One region of the Croceicoccus naphthovorans genome, then DNA from elsewhere that is predicted to be linked to it. Evidence: riboswitches for the same ligand, from Rfam matches in the RefSeq annotation. Region 1 holds a riboswitch; the other holds the start of a gene.

The links. Region 1 has a riboswitch for cobalamin ahead of AB433_RS08310 (hypothetical protein). Riboswitches for the same ligand answer to the same signal wherever they lie in the genome.
Region 2: it holds a riboswitch for cobalamin, as region 1 does, so the genes downstream of both, AB433_RS05925 (TonB-dependent receptor plug domain-containing protein) here and AB433_RS08310 (hypothetical protein) in region 1, are expected to answer to the same signal.

Annotation. Positions count from the first base shown of each region.
Region 1 covers NZ_CP011770.1:1,628,071-1,636,803, reverse strand. The annotation lists gene cbiB (adenosylcobinamide-phosphate synthase CbiB) at 1-510, opposite strand, end outside; gene AB433_RS08340 (threonine-phosphate decarboxylase) at 503-1,486, opposite strand; gene cobS (adenosylcobinamide-GDP ribazoletransferase) at 1,483-2,193, opposite strand; gene AB433_RS08330 (histidine phosphatase family protein) at 2,207-2,779, opposite strand; gene cobT (nicotinate-nucleotide--dimethylbenzimidazole phosphoribosyltransferase) at 2,776-3,792, opposite strand; gene AB433_RS08320 (DUF1636 domain-containing protein) at 3,789-4,196, opposite strand; gene AB433_RS08315 (TonB-dependent receptor plug domain-containing protein) at 4,196-6,115, opposite strand; cobalamin riboswitch at 6,278-6,468, opposite strand; cobalamin riboswitch at 6,530-6,739, shown strand; gene AB433_RS08310 (hypothetical protein) at 6,936-7,538, shown strand; gene cobO (cob(I)yrinic acid a,c-diamide adenosyltransferase) at 7,511-8,149, shown strand; gene AB433_RS08300 (cobyrinic acid a,c-diamide synthase CobB) at 8,146-8,733, shown strand, end outside.
Region 2 covers NZ_CP011770.1:1,165,035-1,173,767, reverse strand. The annotation lists gene AB433_RS05945 (hypothetical protein) at 1-106, opposite strand, end outside; gene AB433_RS05940 (ABC transporter ATP-binding protein) at 139-909, opposite strand; gene AB433_RS05935 (FecCD family ABC transporter permease) at 909-1,868, opposite strand; gene AB433_RS05930 (ABC transporter substrate-binding protein) at 1,865-2,707, opposite strand; gene AB433_RS05925 (TonB-dependent receptor plug domain-containing protein) at 2,715-4,586, opposite strand; cobalamin riboswitch at 4,701-4,908, opposite strand; gene mdh (malate dehydrogenase) at 5,141-6,103, shown strand; gene sucD (succinate--CoA ligase subunit alpha) at 6,194-7,084, shown strand; gene AB433_RS05910 (2-oxoglutarate dehydrogenase E1 component) at 7,186-8,733, shown strand, end outside.

The DNA.
Region 1 (8,733 bases):
CAGCAACGCCAGCCAGATCAGGGGCGCGACCACACCATCGCAAAAGCTTTCGGCAAGGCTTTCGATTGCGGCACGCGATACGGCCGCCTCGTCCAGTTCGGCGGTGTCACGCCCCACGATATTCGCGACGGCACACCGTGCTCGCTCAAGGTCGCCGTTCTCAAGCGCGACAAGAACAAGCCGGACATGATCCAGCAGGCTGCGTTGTGCGATTGCCGGAAAGACGAGGATCGCAGTAGCGAGCCAACTGTAGGAACCTAAAATGTATGCTGCGATCAGTTCGGATACCCATGCTCCGGCGCCTGCAAACCCCATGACCAGCACGAGCGTCGCTGCACCGCCGATGCGGCGCATGTTTGGCGTGCCATGCGGCTTGTTCCATCGACGCGCCCCCGCGTCGATCACGCGGGCAAATGCTCCCACCGGATGGCCTATGCGCCGATAGAGCCATGCGGGCCACCCTAATGCTGCATCAAGCGCCATTGCCGTGAATGCCACCGGTTCAGCCATGGGCCAGCACCGTGTGGACACGATCCAGAGCCGTGCGATCGGCAGGGATGCCGAAGCGGAGCCAATGATCGTTATCGCAAAACGGGCGGGTCAGAATCTGGTGGCGCGCAAACCGTTCGAACAGCTCGCCGGCCCGTTCCGTTTCGACCAGTCTGAATAGCGGAGAGCCGCCAGTCGGCACAAGCCCGTGTGCCAACAGGACTTCGTCCAGAGCCCTTGCTCGCAGCGGAAGATTTGCACGTGTCGCGGCGATCCAACCACGATCCGCATAAGCCTTGGTCCCTATCTCGATCGCGGGAGCCGAGATCGGCCATTCTCCCAGAAGGTGCCGAAGCACGGCGGTAATAGGCGGAGGCGCGATGGCGAAGCCAAGCCGGACGCCAGCAAGCCCGAAAAACTTGCCGAACGAACGCATGACGACAAGATTTCGCTCATTGCTCACGAGACCGGCCACGCTCGTATCCGGTGCAGGGTCGGCAAATGCCTCGTCAACGATGAGCCATCCGGCCATTGCCTCCTGATCGCCGAGCCATTTGCGCAGCGTCTCGTGCTCCACGACGCGACCGTCCGGATTGTTGGGATTGGCTGTCAGCAGGGCGTCTGCCTTGCTCTCGCAATGGCCGATCTGGCCCGGTTTGCTGACTGCAAAGACTTCTGCATGGGTGCGATAGCAAGGCGGCAGATATCGGCCCGGAAGATCGATAAGGTTTCCAAGCAGGCGCAAGCCGATTTCGCTGCCCGGAACCGCGCAGCACAGCGCCGGATCAACGCCGAAGTACCGGGCCGCGACCTCCTCCAGTCGGGCGAGAGACGATGGTGCGGGCAAGGCCTGCCAATCGAACCGCAGAGGCTCTGGCATTGGCCAGGCTACGGGATTGATCCCGGTCGACAGATCGAGCCACGGCAGGTCGCCATCCCCAAATTGCGCACGCGCGTCATCAAGCCTGCCACCGTGCCAGCGGAACCCATCGTTCATGACATTGCCACCCATGCCAGCAGCAGGGTCGTCTCCACAATCTCGATCCCAGCGCCGTGGCTATCGCCCGAGATGCCACCAAGGCGGGATCGGCACCACAATGCCCAAGCTCCGATGGCGGGAATTGCGACCACCAGCGAAGGTAGATACCAAGCCATTGCCGCGGCAAGTACGCTCCAGATAGCAAGGTGATGCCAACCTGTGGCGGCGGCGAACATCGTGCCCATTCCCTTGTGAAGAGGCGGCAGCAGCAGTGCCCAGGCGAGCGGACCGATCCTTGCCGCGCAGCAGATCGCGGGCAGAACCCAAAGGCCGCCGCGTTCGGCAATCAGGGACAGCAGGATCAGCTTGGCCACAAGCTGCATTGTGATGGCAACGACACCGAAGCTGCCGACATGCGGATCGGCCATGACAGCCGACAGGCGCGTCGGGTCCTTGTGCGAGGCCCCGGCCGCGTCGGCCACGTCAGCCAGACCGTCCAGATGCAGCGAGCCGGTGATCGCGGCCCACGCGGCAACTCCCAGAAGAGCGGCAAGCAACGGTTCGACCGACTGGCCCGCGAAAGCTGCGCCCCAGACGACTGCGCCGATGACCGCGCCCGTCACAGGAAACCACCGCATTGCAGCGCCGGCGTCATGGGTATTCGCACTGACCGCGGGCAGCGGTATGCGGGTCATGAACTGAAAGGCGATGACGAGAGATTTCACGTTCGCAGTCCCGTCACCTGTCCCGACAGCGGCGCGCCCGCGTCATCTTCGCGCCAGATTCGCGCCAGATACGCAGGGAGACGACGGCACCGTATGGCAGGTCGAACGCCCATACACCGCGATGATCAAGGCCCGTCAGAACCGATATGGCCGCTCGCATGGCACCGCCATGCGTGACCACGAGGGTCGATCCGCCGATCGCGGAAATCGCGGAAGAAACCCTCTCTTTGAGCTCGCCCCATCTCTCTCCGCTGGGCGGCGGGTTGGCATCGGGGTCGGACCAAAAGCTTTGCAACTGGCCCTGTTCAATCGCGGCCGGATCCAGCCCGTCCCACGCACCGAAGTGGAGCTCGCGCCAGCGCGGATCCAATGCGAACGCGATGCCGCGGGCTCGTGCGATGGCAGCTGCTCCGGCTTTGGCCCTTTCGAGATCGGAGGTTGCGACCGCATCGAAGTGCAGCGCCTTCGACCGGGAAACCAAAAATGCCTGGGAGCCGGGCACGGCCGGTTCGTCGCCATGACCAAGCAAAAGCCCCGGTCGCAGCGGCGGACCGTGGCGCATGAGATGAAGTTTAAGCGAAGTCATGGCACACCGGCCACGGCCGCCTCGGCAAAAGTCGCCATCCGGTCATGCGCCGAAAGCGCGGATCTTACGATCTGGGCGGCAACCGCTGCACCGGATCCTTCGCCCAGCCGCATGTCCAGCGCGAGCAGGGGTTGGAGGCGCAAGGCAGCAAGCAAGCGGCCATGCGCACCTTCGCCGGATTGATGTGCGGCAAGGCAATGATCGACGATCCCCGGTACTTCGCGTGCCAACGGGGCAATGGCCGAACATGCAATGAACCCGTCAAGCATGACCGGAATCCGCTTCTGTCGCGCGGCCAGCATAGCACCGGCCATGGCCACGATCTCGCGTCCTCCCAACCGCCGCAGAGCTTCGAAAGCGCTGGTGCAATGCTGCTCGTGCAGGACCAGCGCTCTGGCCACCAGATGCCGTTTGCGAGCAAACGTAGCGTCGTCGACGCCCGTGCCCCTCCCGACCCAGGATGCCGCGCCGCCGCCGAAACTGGCCGCGCAAAGCGCCGCGGCGGGAGTCGTGTTGCCGATGCCCATTTCGCCGGGCAAAAGCAGATCGCATTCACCGGAAACGGCTGCCGCGCCGCTGTTCAGCGCATCCAGGCATTCCCCTTCGGACATCGCCGGACCATACGAGATGTCAGCCGTGGGGCGGTTAAGATCGAGCGCGATGACGTCTAGGCTCGCGCCGCAGGCGTGGGTCAGCGCATTGATTGCAGCCCCTCCGTCTCTGAAGTTGGCTACCATTTGCTCGGTGACTTCTGGCGGAAAGGCGCTGATCCCCTGCACGGCGCAGCCATGGTTGCCCGCGAATATCACCGCTGCGATCCGGTCGGCCCTGGGGCGCGGATTGCCCTGCCACTGCGCCATGAAAACGGCGATCTCTTCCAGCCGACCCAGCGAACCGGCGGGCTTAGTCAGTTGCGCCTGCCGCGCTTCTGCAGCGGCACTGGCGGACAGGTCCGGCGCGGGCAGGCTGTGAAGGGCATCGGTAAAGGCGTCGGCAGTGGCGAAGAAGGTCATGTCACGATTCCCCCTTCGGGAGGAACGCGCACGATGAAGTGTCCCTTCACGCCCTCGGGCCAGTCGGCATAGCGCACCTGCCCTTCGGCGCTGGCGTCGTGGTTCAGGGCATAGTCCAGAATTGCCCGCGCGCTTTCGCCGTCTGGTGCGAAATCGCCAAGCACGTAACCGATCTTGCCGGGCGCGCGAACATGTATGGTGCAATGGCGCGAACAGGCGAAGAGGCAGGCCATTTCCTCGATCGCGATGCGGGCGTAGCGGCTTTCCGCTATTTGCAATTCTCGCAATTGCGCGGCCAGCAATGCACCGCCGCGCTGCCCGCCGTCGTCGTCCCGCCGGTCGGCAGACAGGCGGCACGTGCTGCAAACCACGACCGATGGCCCGTTGCTGGTACGCGCAAGCATCAGAAACGGGCCCTTGCGCCGAGATAGGCGCTGCGGCCCAGCGCGGCGTACCCGCTTGCCGTCGCGTAATCGGTATCGAAAAGGTTCTCGACCCGCCCATAGAGCGAAAGGCTCTCTGCCAATGTCACTTCGGCGCGTAGATCCGTCAGCCAGTAATCGCCGAGCATGATCCCGCCCGACCGGTCGAGGCTCTTGCCCGCGTAACGAAGGGCAAGGGACAACGAATGCCCTGCAGACGCTGCGTAGCCGAGCGCTGCGTTGGCAAGATAGCGCGGAACGCGGGGCAGTTGTTCGCCCTCGCTCGCTCCCACGCTCCGGTCTTCCGCGTCGATCCAGCTGACATTGCCGTTTGCGAAGACCGGGCCGAACTGCGCGGAACCGGCTACTTCCACGCCACGGGCACGGCTGCGGTCGATGTTGGCGTAGTATCCGAACCGTTCCACCTCGGTCCCGGGAATGAAGCACTGCACGGGCGGGGTGCCGGTGGTGGGGCAATAGGCAAAATCGATGAGGTTTTCGCTTTTCCGCTCAAAATAGGTGACGGAAACGAAGGCGCGGTCATTGGCCAGACGCTGCTCGATCCCGGCTTCCCACCCCTTTGCGCGTTCAGGTTGCAGATCCTCCGATCCGTATTGCGTGAACAACTGGTAGAGCGAAGGCGCCTTGAACCCTTCCGAATAATTGCTGCGCACGACGGTGCCACCATCTCCGGGCGCGAAGCTGGCGCCAAGGCTGACAACCGTATTGCCGCCAAACAGCGAATGGTCGTCGTGACGAACGCCGCCTTCGGCCGTGAACCCTTGCGCCGGTGTCACGCGCGCCTGTGCATAGATGCTGTCGATATCGGCTTGTGCACGCGTTGCGCTGACCGGATCGGTAGTATTGCGGGGCGATGCGGTTCGCATCCGCTGTTCCTCCCGCTCCGCTCCGAATGCCACGTCGATGGCATCGGAAATGTCCAGTCCGCCCTGATACTCGTAACGCCGCGTTCGGCCCTGCGCATCGAAGGTTTGTGCGCGGACCGTGCGATCGGGATCGAAATTGTCGCGATCCGTCCGGTTTTCGATGAAGGCGAAGCGGTTGTTGAAGCGCCCGTCCAGAAAGGCCGCTTTCAGCCCGGAATAGGCAGACCATACTTCGGTCAGTCCGTAGGCTCGGCTGTCGCCTGAGAATCCGTCGAAATCATTGCGCCCGCTCGCATAGTATCCGCGCAGGTCGAGCGAAAGGTTCGGCGTGAGCCTTGCCGTCAACGTGCCGCTGCCCGATTGGCGACGGTATCCGTCGCGCTCTGTTCCCGTGTCGCGGGCGGAAATGCCGTCGGTGGTGAACGTGCTGCCCGCGATGCGCCAGTCGATAGCCTTGCTGCGGCCGCCTGCTCCGGCACGGGCGCTCAGCGTATTGCGTGATCCGCCTTCGATCGCAACGCGCCCTTCCAGCGGCGCGTCGGGACGGGCGCTGACGACGTTAACGACGCCCCCGATGGCATTGCTTCCCCACAGTACCGACTGCGGACCGCGCAGGATTTCTATCCGTTCGATGTCGTCGGCAAAAAGGCCGCCGAAATCGGCGCCGCCGTCCGTGGTGGAGGCATCGGAAAGGCGCATGCCGTCGATGACCAGAACGCTGTGCCCCGCATCGGCACCGCGCACGCGCAGTGACGTGGCCGCACCATAGCCGCCGTTGCGGGACATGCTGATGCCGGGGGTGCGGACCAGAATGTCGGTAATGGAAATTGGCTGTTCAGCCTCGATCTCATCAAGGTCGAGCACGGTTACAGACGATGCGACACGGTCGATTTCCACCGGCATGCGAAGCGCGGCTACGACGATTTCGTCCGAAGCCGTGTCTGCCTGAGCGGCAGGTGTAATCGAAAGTCCGGCGGCGATGGCCGGGATGGTCAGGAAACGGTATTCGGGCATGAACAATCCCCACAAGTGACAAGACGCCACGCGCGGATCGCACCGGGGGAACAGCCTTTACGCAGCACGCACAGGCCATCCCGCCCGGCACGCGCCGCGCGAGGCAATGGCTGTCGTTTCGCGAGGGAACTTCCCCGTTCGGCCGGCACACCCTGTCCGGACGAAGAACGACGGCGTCAGGCAGGTCTCCTGGCTTGCGGGTCGATGCCGGTTCGGCCGCCTTCTCGGGGCTTTTGAAACCCCAATGGCATGAAGGCCGATGGCTCTCCGCTCACAGTTGCAGGGGCAGCCGCGGTCTTGAACCGCGTTCCCTTTGAATCCCCTTGCGGGGAACCTGTCGCTTGGCGCGGCGGGTAGGCGAGCGAATGCGATATGACAAGCCACTTATGCTTGCATGGCGCGCGCGCCGCGCCTATCGACAGGCGCGTAACGGGTGCCCGCAAGGGCTTAATCGGGAAGTCCGGCAGGGTGGTTCAGGTCATCCGCATCCGGCACTGCTCCCGCAACTGTGACTGGTGAGCGTTTCGCCATTATGCCATTGGAAAGAAGCATTTCTTTCCGAGAAGGCGGTGATTTCGCGTTGAACCGGTAAGTCAGGAAACCGGCCCGTTGCCGTCGTTCTTCGCCCGGGCGGGATGTACCGGACGAACTAGGGGCCGATCCCTTGCTGGACGACACGTGTGTGTGCGTTGAAAGGGAGGGCCGCGTCATTCGGCACTCGCAAAGAATGTTGCGCGCCACGATTTGTCGTCGTGGCCTTTCCGTCCCGTCGCTTTGCGCGGCGGGCAACGCATCGTTGTATCCGAAATGGAGATCGATGATGACTGCCTTGCTTACCCAATCCGCGCCGCGCCCTGCCATCCGGCGGTTCGATGCGATACTGTTCGCCGTCCTCGCCACCGTGATGCTGGCGACGCGGCCCCATTCGCTCAGCGAATATATCCACCTTCCAGAGACCAGTCTCGCAAGCTTTCTTGTGGCTGGTTTCTACATTCGCTCGCACCTTGCTTTCCCCGCGCTCTTCGCACTGGGTTTCGCGATCGACGTCGTGACGATCAACCTGATGGGCGGTTCGGACTTCTGCTTTACCGCTGCCTACTGGATGCTGCTGCCCGCTTATGGCGTAATGTGGATGGCCGGCCGGTTCGGCGCCGCTCGCATCGGCATTACCCCGGCTCGCTTGCCTGCGCTGATTGCAATCCTGTGCGGTGCGGCGCTGATATCCAACGCGTTTTCCAGCGGCGGTTTCTATGCGTTGAGCGGCCACTTCCCCGATGCAACCATCGCAGGCTGGCTGCCGCGGCTAGAGCGGTATTTCCCCGGCACGCTTATTGCCACGCTGAGCTGGGCGGGCATCGCGGCGGTCGCGCACATCATGGCCGAGAGGCTGGCTGGATGGACCGTTCCGGACAGCAGCCGGTGACCGGCGCCGACAAGAACGCGATCAACCTCCGTCACAAGACCCGCACCGCAAAACACAAGCAGGTCGTGGACAAGCGAATCGCCGCAGCCAAGGTCGACAAGGGCTTGCTCCTCGTCATCACCGGGAACGGAAAGGGCAAGTCATCCTCTGCGTTCGGCATGGTGGCCCGCACTTTAGGCTATGGCCTCAAGGCCGCGGTGTTCCAGTTCATCAAGGGCAAGGAGGAAGTGGGCGAGCGCGCATACTTCGTCCGTGATCCGAACATGCGCTGGGAACGCTGCGGTGAAGGATTCACCTGGGAAACGCAGGATCGGGACCGCGACATCAGCGCCGCACGAGCCGGTTGGGAAAAGGCGAAAGAGGCTCTGGCCGATCCGACAGTCCATCTCGTCGTGCTCGACGAACAGACCTACCTGGTGAATTACCGCTACCTATCCTTGGAAGAGATCATGCCCGCGATAGAGGCGCGCCCGGCGATGCAGCATGTCGTCATCACCGGGCGCGCCGCGCATGACGTGTTCGTCGAAGCCGCCGATACGGTCAGCGCAATCCGCGATGTGAAGCACGCCTTCCGGGCAGGAGTAAAAGCCCAGCAGGGCATCGATCTGTGAGCGGGGCGGTGCAATGTCCTGCACTGCTGGTCGCGGCAACAGCATCAGGTCAGGGCAAGACGACGGTCACCGCTGCGTTGGCCCGTCGTTATCGCAATGCCGGGCTGCGGGTGCGCGTCTTCAAATGCGGGCCTGATTTTCTGGACCCCAAGATTCTTGAGCAGGCTAGCGGACACGCTGTCTACCAGCTCGACCTCTTTATGGTTGGCGAGGATGAGTGCCGACGCCTCCTATTCGAAGCGGCGAACGAGGCCGATATCCTTCTGGTCGAAGGGGTCATGGGCCTATTCGACGGTGATCCATCGAGTGCGGATATCGCCGCGCGCTTCGGCTTGCCAGTTCTGGCCGTCATCGACGCTTCGGCCATGGCTCAGACTTTCGGTGCAATCGTACACGGGTTGAGCGAATACCGCGACGACGTCCACGTCCATGCCGTGATTGCCAACAAGGTGGCAGGCAGCAGACATGCCGATATGCTCCGAGAGAGCATGTCGAAGACTGTGCAGTGGTTGGGCGCGATAGAACGCGACGCCGTCCCTGTCGTGCCATCCCGGCATCTGGGACTTCTGATGCCACGTGAGATC
Region 2 (8,733 bases), 460 kb from region 1:
GCTTGCGGATGTCGGTGACGTTCGGACGCTGCGCCGGTTCCGCGGCAAATGCGGGGGCGGCAAGGCCCGGCATAAAGGCCGCCAGCAGGATAAACGCGCGTTTCACCGGGCCTGTTTAGCCGCAGCAGGGCCGCCGCATCAAATGACAATCAGCGCCCGTTCCCCCGGTGACCCTGTCCAGGACACTTCGACCTGCCAGACGCGGGCGATCAGGTCGGGGGCCAGCGCCTTGTCCGGCGGGCCGTCGGCGGCGATGCGGCCCCGGTCCAGCACCACCACCCGGTCGGCATGGTTCATCGCGGCGGCAAGGTCGTGCAGCACGACGACGACACCGCGACCACGCTCCGCCTCTGCGCGCAATTGCCGGATCAGGCGGCGCTGGTGCGCAAGGTCCAGACTGGCGAGCGGCTCGTCCGCCAGCATCCAGCGCGGATCGCCCGCCAGCACCCGCGCCATCGCGGCCCGCGCCTTCTCTCCGCCCGACAATTGCGAGACGGGACGGTGGGCCAGCTGCTCAAGCTCCATCGCATGGATAGCCTCGGCCACGGCGGCGGCATCGGCCTCTCGTGTAGCCCACGCTGGGCGCCCCGGCACCGACCGCCACGGCAATCGGCCCAACCCGACGAGCGTTTCGACCGAGATGTCCCACGCGACGTCCGCCTGTTGCGGCAAATAGCCCAAGGTCCGCGCCCGTTCGCGCGGCGGGATCGCGGCGATGGCGCGGCCATCCAGTTCGGCCGTGCCGCTCTCCTCTGGCAACAACCCCGCCAATGCCGAGAGCAGACTGGACTTGCCCGCCCCGTTCGGCCCGCAGATCGCCGTCAGCTTTCCGGGTTCGATGGCCAGCGTCGCGCCTTCTACCACCATGCGCCGCCCGCGCCGGATCGACAGATCGTTCGCTGCCAGCATCACGCCAGCTCCCGCCGCAAGCGCAGCAGCAGCGCAAGGAAGAACGGCGCGCCCAGCAGCGACAGCGCAATGCCCAGTCTGAGCTCGCTCGCCATCGGCAAGACGCGGCACAGGGTATCGGCCAACAGCACCAGCAACGCACCGGCCAAGGCACTGGGCACGATCAGGGTGGACGGGCGGCGGTCGGTAAACGGACGCACCAGATGCGGCACCATCAGGCCGACGAAGCCGATGATGCCCGCCACCGCCACACCCGCCCCGATGACCAGCCCGATGCCGATCACGATCCACCATTGCAGCCGCTTCGCCTCTACCCCCAGCGACAGCGCCGCTGCCTCGCCCAATGTCAGGGCATCGAGCGAAGCCCCGGTGCGCCACAGCACCGCCAGACCCGCGAAAGTGAGCGGCGCGGCAATCCAGACGTCGGCCCAGCTACGGTCGGTCAGCGCGCCCATCAGCCACGTCACGATCTCGCTGGTGGCAAAAGGATTGGGCGAGAGCGAGATGGCAAGGCTGGTCAAGGTGCCCGCAAGGCTGGCGATCATCAGGCCCGCCAATGTAAACAGTGCGATACCGCCGGTCCGCCCGGCGATCAGCGCCAACAACGCCATCGCGCCCCCGGCCCCGACCAGCGCGAAACCGGGCAGAACGAAGGGCACGCTGGCAAGGCCGAGAAACAGCGCCATGACCGCGCCGAATGCCGCGCCGGGCGCAATGCCGAACAGGCCGGGATCGGCCAGCGGGTTGCGCAAGTATCCCTGCATCGCCGCGCCTGCGCCGCCCAGCCCCGCGCCGATGATCAGCGCCAACACCCCGCGCGGCAGGCGCAGTTCCATCAGGATCGTCGTCGCGTTCGGCACCGGATCGGCCCAAGGCGCGATCCACACCCGCCCCGCCAACAGCGACAGCGGAAGGACCAGCGCGATGCCCACCAGGAGAATGAGCGAGAGCCGCTTCATCGCAGCTCTCGCCAAATTTCAGCCAGCCGCCCCGCCGCTTGCGGGATCGTCGGCCCGCCGCACCATGTGAGGCGCGTGTCGAACGGTTCGGTCCGGTCCGCCAGCACCGCCAGTGCCGGGTGCGACTGCATCCGCCCCGCGCCCGCGTTCAGCACGACCGAAGGCGGATCGGCCAGCACATCCTCCAGCGGGACGACAGCACCCTGACCCAGCCCGCGTCCGACCGAGAAGTTGGTGAAACCGGTATGCGCCAGCAGGTCCGACACCAGCGTCGCCTCCCCCGGCACCAGTCCGCCCGCTTGCCAGATCAGCGCGGGCACCGGCTTTTCCGGCCCGGAAGGATCGGGGGCGGCATCGGCCAGCGCCGCATCGATCCGCGCCACCAGCGCCTCGCCCGCGTCTTGCCGACCGGCCAGCGCGGCGAGTTCGCGGACTTGCGCGCGGGCGTCCTCCACCGAAGCGATCGACCCGATCTTCACGACGCGCAGGCCCATGCGCCGCAGCGCCTGTTCGGTCGCGGGCGGCAGGAACGTGCCCGCCACCACCACATCCGGGGCCAGCGCGGCAATTTCCTCAGCGGCACCCGATGTCGCCGGAAACCTTCGCGCCAATGCCACATCCATCGAGGCACTGTCGGGATCGTGGCTGTAGTGCGAAACGGCCATCAGCCGCTCTGGCGCGACTTCGGCCAATATCGCGTCGGCGCAGGGATTGAGCGAGACGATCCCGGTTTCTTTTGGGTGTGGCCCCTCAGCGGGCATCGTCTCGCTCGTGGCAGGCGCGCAGGCGGTCAGCAGGATCGCTGCCAAAGCCCCCGTCGCGCCCACCTGTTTCGTCATGACCCGCTCACATCCGGAACCTTATCCCCGCATAGGCGCTGCGCCCCGCGGTCGCATAGCCCGCCGCCGTCTGATAGCCGCTGTCGAACAGGTTCTCGATCCTTCCAAACGCTTCTACCGGCCCGAACGGCAGCGATGCGCGCAAGTCGACCGTGGCGAACCCGTCCAGTTCGGTCGTGTTGTTGATGTTCTCGTAGCTATCGCCGACCAGCCGCGCGTCGGCACCCAGCGAGAGCAACCACGGCGTCTGCCAGTCGATCCACGCGGCCAGCGCATGGCGCGGGCGGCGACCCAAGTCGTTGCCCTCCGTAAAGCCATCGGGCGTGCGGTCCACCGCCTTGACGTAGCTATAGCTGGCCCCGGTCTGCAGCGTCGCCGATGGGCTGGCAGCCAGTTCCACCTCGAATCCCTCGGCGCGCGCGCGCGAGGTATTGTCGTAGTAGCCATAGGGCCGCGTGGCGCATAGCCCATCGGTAATGCCGAAGCATGAGGCAAAGCCGATCAGGTTGCGGCTGTCGCGGCGAAAGGCCGACAATGCGATAAACAGCGGCCCGCCGCGACTGCCCTTCTCGATCCCGATGTCATAGGCGCGGCTGGTTTCCGGCTGAACGTCCGGGTTCCCATAGTCGGAGAACAACTGGTACAGCGACGGCGCCTTGAAACCTTCGCCATAAGACGCGCGCAGGCGTACGTCGGAAACCAGATTGACCGTGCCGTTCGCGCCGAACGACCATTCGTCGCCAAAGCGCGAGTGATCGTCATAACGCACGCCCGCCGCAACCGAAGCCGCTTCGCCATACCAGCCAAGCAGCGCGTGGCCGCTGGTGGTGTTGGCCTTGGCATCGTCGCCGAAGGTGGTGTCGAACCGGGTCCATTCGCGATCCGCCCCGAAATCGAGCGCGACCTGCCCCGCCGGCGTGATCCGGCCGAACAATTCGGCCCGCTCGGAACGGCCTTTGTAGGCGTACTGGAATGCCTCGTCCTGCGCCGCGTCGTAATAACGCCGCCGCGTGTCCGAAAGCGCATAGCCCGCATCCAGCGTCAGCAGGTCGGTCGCATAGTGCAGCCCGGTGCGGCCCGAATACTGGCGCGTGCGCGAATAGTCTTCGGTATCGGCAAGGACATAGTCGGGCGCGGGAAACCCATCGAACTCGGTCCGCCCGTTGGCAAAGCGCCCGTTGGCAACAATCGCCAGCTCCGGCGTCAGGTCGTACCGCGCCCGCCCTGTCAGCTGCCACTGGCGGAACCCGTCATCCTCGGTGCCCGATGCCGCGCGGCTGAACCCGTCGGTGTCATAATACGATCCGGCCAGCCCTGCGGCGAGCGGGCCTTGCACCGTGCCCGCCGACAGCGTGGCGTATTTCGTATCGTCGCTGCCATACTCCAGCGATCCGGCCACGCCGTTATCGATCCGTGTAACGACGTTCATCACGCCCGAAATTGCGTCCGATCCCCAGACGACCGAATTCGACCCGCGCAGCAACTCGATCCGCTCGACATTGCCCGCCAGCAGGTTGCCGAAGTCGAACTGGTTGCCGATGTCGGACGCATCGTTGACGCGCACGCCGTCGATCAGGACCAGCAGGTCGTCCGCTTCACCGCCGCGCACGCGCACGCCGGTCAGAGAGCCCGGACCGCCCTCGCGGCTCTGCGTCACGCCCGGCAGGCGCGACAGCACGCGGGTCAGGTCGGGGCCCTGAATGCTCTCGATCTCGTCAAGGTCGACGACGCTGACCGGCTGGCCGGTGCTGTCGATCGACAGCGGCAACCCGGTGGCGACGACGACGATGGCATCGGACCCGCCCGACGCCGGGGGCGCGGGTTGGGCATATTCGATCTCTTGCGCCAAAGCAGGCTGGGCAAGTACGGTGGAACTCAACAGAAGCAAAATAGTACGCAAGGGGAACCTCCCATATGAACGACACGCGTCGCTCATGCGGGAAAGGCACACCATGCGCCCGTCTCGCTGCCCCCGGTACACCCCGCCCGCTGGCTCGAACGACCGGTATGGGCAGGTCTCCTGGCTTCCGGGTCGGGACCGTTGCTTCGCCTTCCCGGTTACCCAGTGGCACTTGAAGCACGGCTCGCCGGTTACAGTTGCGGGGGCAGCGCCGGATTGGCAGGATGTTTCCTGCGCACCGGCTTCCCTCTTCGTGCCTCGTCCCTTTCGGAAGTCGGCAACCCTTACCGTCGCGGCGGCCATTAGGTGCATTGCGGCAAACTGGCAAGCCTGCCTGTAAACGCCCCACTATTGCTATTGCGAACTGATTGCAAAGATAGTTAGCAATACCGACTTTTTGCCGGTTGCAATCCCGGTTTCACGGGCCTAGGGCCGACCACCGAAACGGGGCATGCGGTCCTTGCGGGCAATCCGTGTGCCATGACTATCAAGTTCACCCATCGCCCGCAGCGCGACAGGAGGAACAGGTTAAGATGGCACGCAAGAAGATCGCCCTGATCGGTAGCGGCATGATCGGCGGCACGCTCGCCCATCTGGCGGCGAAAAAGGAAATGGGCGACATCGTCCTGTTCGACATTGCCGAGGGCATGCCCCAGGGCAAGGCGCTCGACCTTTCGCAGTGCGGCCCGATCGAAGGTTTCGACGCAAACATCACCGGCACGAACGATTATGCCGACATCGCGGGTGCAGACGTCATCATCGTCACCGCCGGCGTGCCGCGTAAACCGGGCATGAGCCGCGACGACCTGCTGGGCATCAACCTGAAGGTCATGAAGTCGGTCGGCGAAGGCATCAAGGCCCACGCACCCGACGCGTTCGTCATCTGCATCACCAACCCCCTCGACGCGATGGTCTGGGCACTGCGCGAATTCAGCGGGTTGCCGCACAACAAGGTCGTCGGCATGGCCGGCGTGCTGGACTCGGCCCGCTTCGCCACCTTCCTTGCATGGGAATTCGGCGTTTCGGTGAAGGACGTGAACGCCTTCGTGCTGGGCGGCCACGGCGACACGATGGTCCCTGTCCTGTCCTATTCCACGATCAGCGGCATTCCCGTCACCGACCTCGTCAAGATGGGCAAGTCGACCGACGCGAAGCTGGACGAAATCGTGCAGCGCACCCGTTCGGGCGGCGGCGAAATCGTCGGCCTGCTCAAGACCGGTTCGGCCTATTACGCCCCGGCCACCAGCGCCATCGCGATGGCCGAAGCCTACCTTGGCGACCAGAAGCGCATCCTGCCCTGCGCCGCGCACCTGACCGGTGAATACGGCGTCGACGGTCTCTATGTCGGCGTACCCGCCGTGATCGGTGCCGACGGCATCGAACAGGTCGTGGAAATCGAACTGAACGACGAAGAAAAGGGCAACCTTCAGGTTTCCGTCGATGCGGTCAAGGAACTGCTCGAAGCCTGCAAAGGCATCGACGGCTCGCTGGCCTGATCGTCGCCCCGACAATAGTATAGTCTTTCCGGCCGCCCCGGCGCCTATTCGGTAATCCGGTGCGGCCACCCTCCCTCAGGAGAGCGATTTATGTCCATTCTCGTAGACAAGAATACCAAGGTCATCACCCAGGGCATGACCGGCAAGACCGGCAGCTTCCACACCGAAGCGGCGCTGGCCTACGGCACGCAGATGGTTGCGGGCGTGACCCCCGGCAAGGGCGGCACCACCCACCTCGACCTGCCGCAGTACGACACCGTGCACGAGGCGAAGGCCGCCACGGGCGCGACCGCCAGCTGCATCTATGTGCCGCCCGCCGGTTGCGCCGATGCCATCCTTGAGGCCATCGATGCCGAGATCGAGCTGATCGTCGCGATCACCGAAGGCGTTCCGGTGCTCGACATGGTTCGCGTAAAGCGCGCGCTGCAGGGTTCGAAATCGCGCCTGATCGGCCCGAACTGCCCCGGCGTGCTGACGCCCGGCGAATGCAAGATCGGCATCATGCCGGGTTCGATCTTCTCGAAGGGTTCGGTCGGCGTCGTGTCGCGTTCGGGCACCCTGACCTATGAAGCCGTGTTCCAGACCACGAACGCCGGCCTTGGCCAGACCACCGCGGTCGGCATCGGCGGCGACCCGGTCAACGGCACCAACTTCATCGACGTGCTGGAACTGTTCCTGGCCGACGACGAGACTAAGTCGATCATCATGATCGGTGAAATCGGCGGCAGCGCCGAGGAAGAGGCCGCGCAGTTCCTGAAGGACGAAGCCAAGCGCGGTCGCAAGAAGCCGATGGTCGGCTTCATCGCGGGCCGTACGGCACCTCCGGGCCGCCGCATGGGCCACGCCGGCGCCATCGTTTCGGGCGGCCAGGGCGGCGCGGACGACAAGATTGCGGCGATGGAAGAAGCGGGCATCCGCGTCTCCCCCTCGCCCTCGCTGCTCGGCGAAACGCTGGACGGTCTCCTCAAGGAAATCGCCTGACCTGAACACGGCACCGGGCGCGGCGGAGAGGGAAACGCCGCGCCCGATGTCCGAATTTTTTCCGGGACGATCCGGTCCCGGCGCATTTGTGGACCAGTGCCATGGGTAAAGAGAACCAGTCCTTCCTTCCCGAAATGGAGCCCGACGGCCCTCAACCGGGACCGTCGTGGGCCCGCAAGGGCTGGCCGCTGGACGATAGTGCCAGCAACGACCTGACCGCATCGCTCGATCCCACGCGGATGAAGGCCGAAATCAAGGCCGCCGCCGAGAAGAAGGGCGCAAAGCTCGACGAAAAGGCGGTCGAGGCCGCGTGCGACGATTCGGTTCGCGCCATGCTGCTGATCCGCACTTATCGCGTGCGCGGGCACCTGGCCGCCGATCTCGATCCGCTGGGCCTGACCAACCGCGATCTGCCTGCCGACCTGACGCCCGAATACCACGGGTTCGGCAAGGACGACCTCGACCGCCCGGTCTATATCGGCGGCAACCTGGGCCTTGAATGGGCGACGGTGAACGAGATCGTCGAAACCCTGCGCGCGAATTACTGCGGCAAGGTCGGCCTTGAATACATGCACATTGCCGATATCGAGGAACGCCGCTTCCTGCAGGAACGCATGGAAGGCAAGGACGCCTCGATCGACTTTACCCTGATGGGCAAGAAGGCGATCCTGCAGGCCGTTATCCGCGGCGAGCAGTACGAGAAGTTCCTCGGCAAGAAATACGTCAGCACCAAGCGGTTCGGCCTCGACGGCGGGGAATCGATGATTCCGGCGCTGGAATCGGTCATCAAGTACGGCGGGTCCGACGGGGTGAAGGAAATCGTGTTCGGCATGGCCCACCGTGGCCGGTTGAACATCCTCGCCAACGTGATGGCCAAGCCCTACAAGGTCATCTTCCACGAATTTTCCGGTGGCAGCGCCAACCCCGACGATGTCGGCGGTTCGGGCGACGTGAAGTACCACCTTGGCACCAGCACCGACCGCGAGTTCGACGGGACGAAGGTGCACATGAGCCTTGTGCCCAACCCCTCTCACCTGGAGACGGTGGACCCCGTCGTGCTCGGCAAGGTCCGCGCGCAGCAGCGGTTCCATGACGACATCGGTTTCGACGAAAAGGGCCAGCACAAGCATCGGCAGGTCCTGCCCGTCCTGATCCACGGAGACGCGGCCTTTGCCGGTCAGGGGATCGTCTGGGAATGCCTCGGCTTTTCCGGCATTCGCGGGTACAATACCGGCGGCTGCATCCACTTCATCATCAACAACCAGATCGGGTTCACCACCAGCCCGCAGTTCGCGCGATCCTCGCCCTATCCGTCCGACGTGGCGAAGGGTGTCATGGCGCCGATCCTGCACGTCAATGGCGACGATCCGGAGGCGGTGACCTTCTGCTGCAAGCTGGCCATCGAATATCGCCAACGCTTCGGCCGCGATATCGTCATCGACATGTGGTGCTATCGCCGGTTTGGCCATAACGAGGGTGACGAGCCCAGCTTCACGCAGCCGCTGATGTACAAACAGATCCGCAAGCATCCGGGCGTCGGTTCGCTCTATGCCGAACGACTGCGTGCCGAAGGCGTGATCGACGATAGCTTCGAGCAGGACGCGATCGACAGCTTTACCAACCTGCTGGAAGAAGAGTTTGAGGCGGGC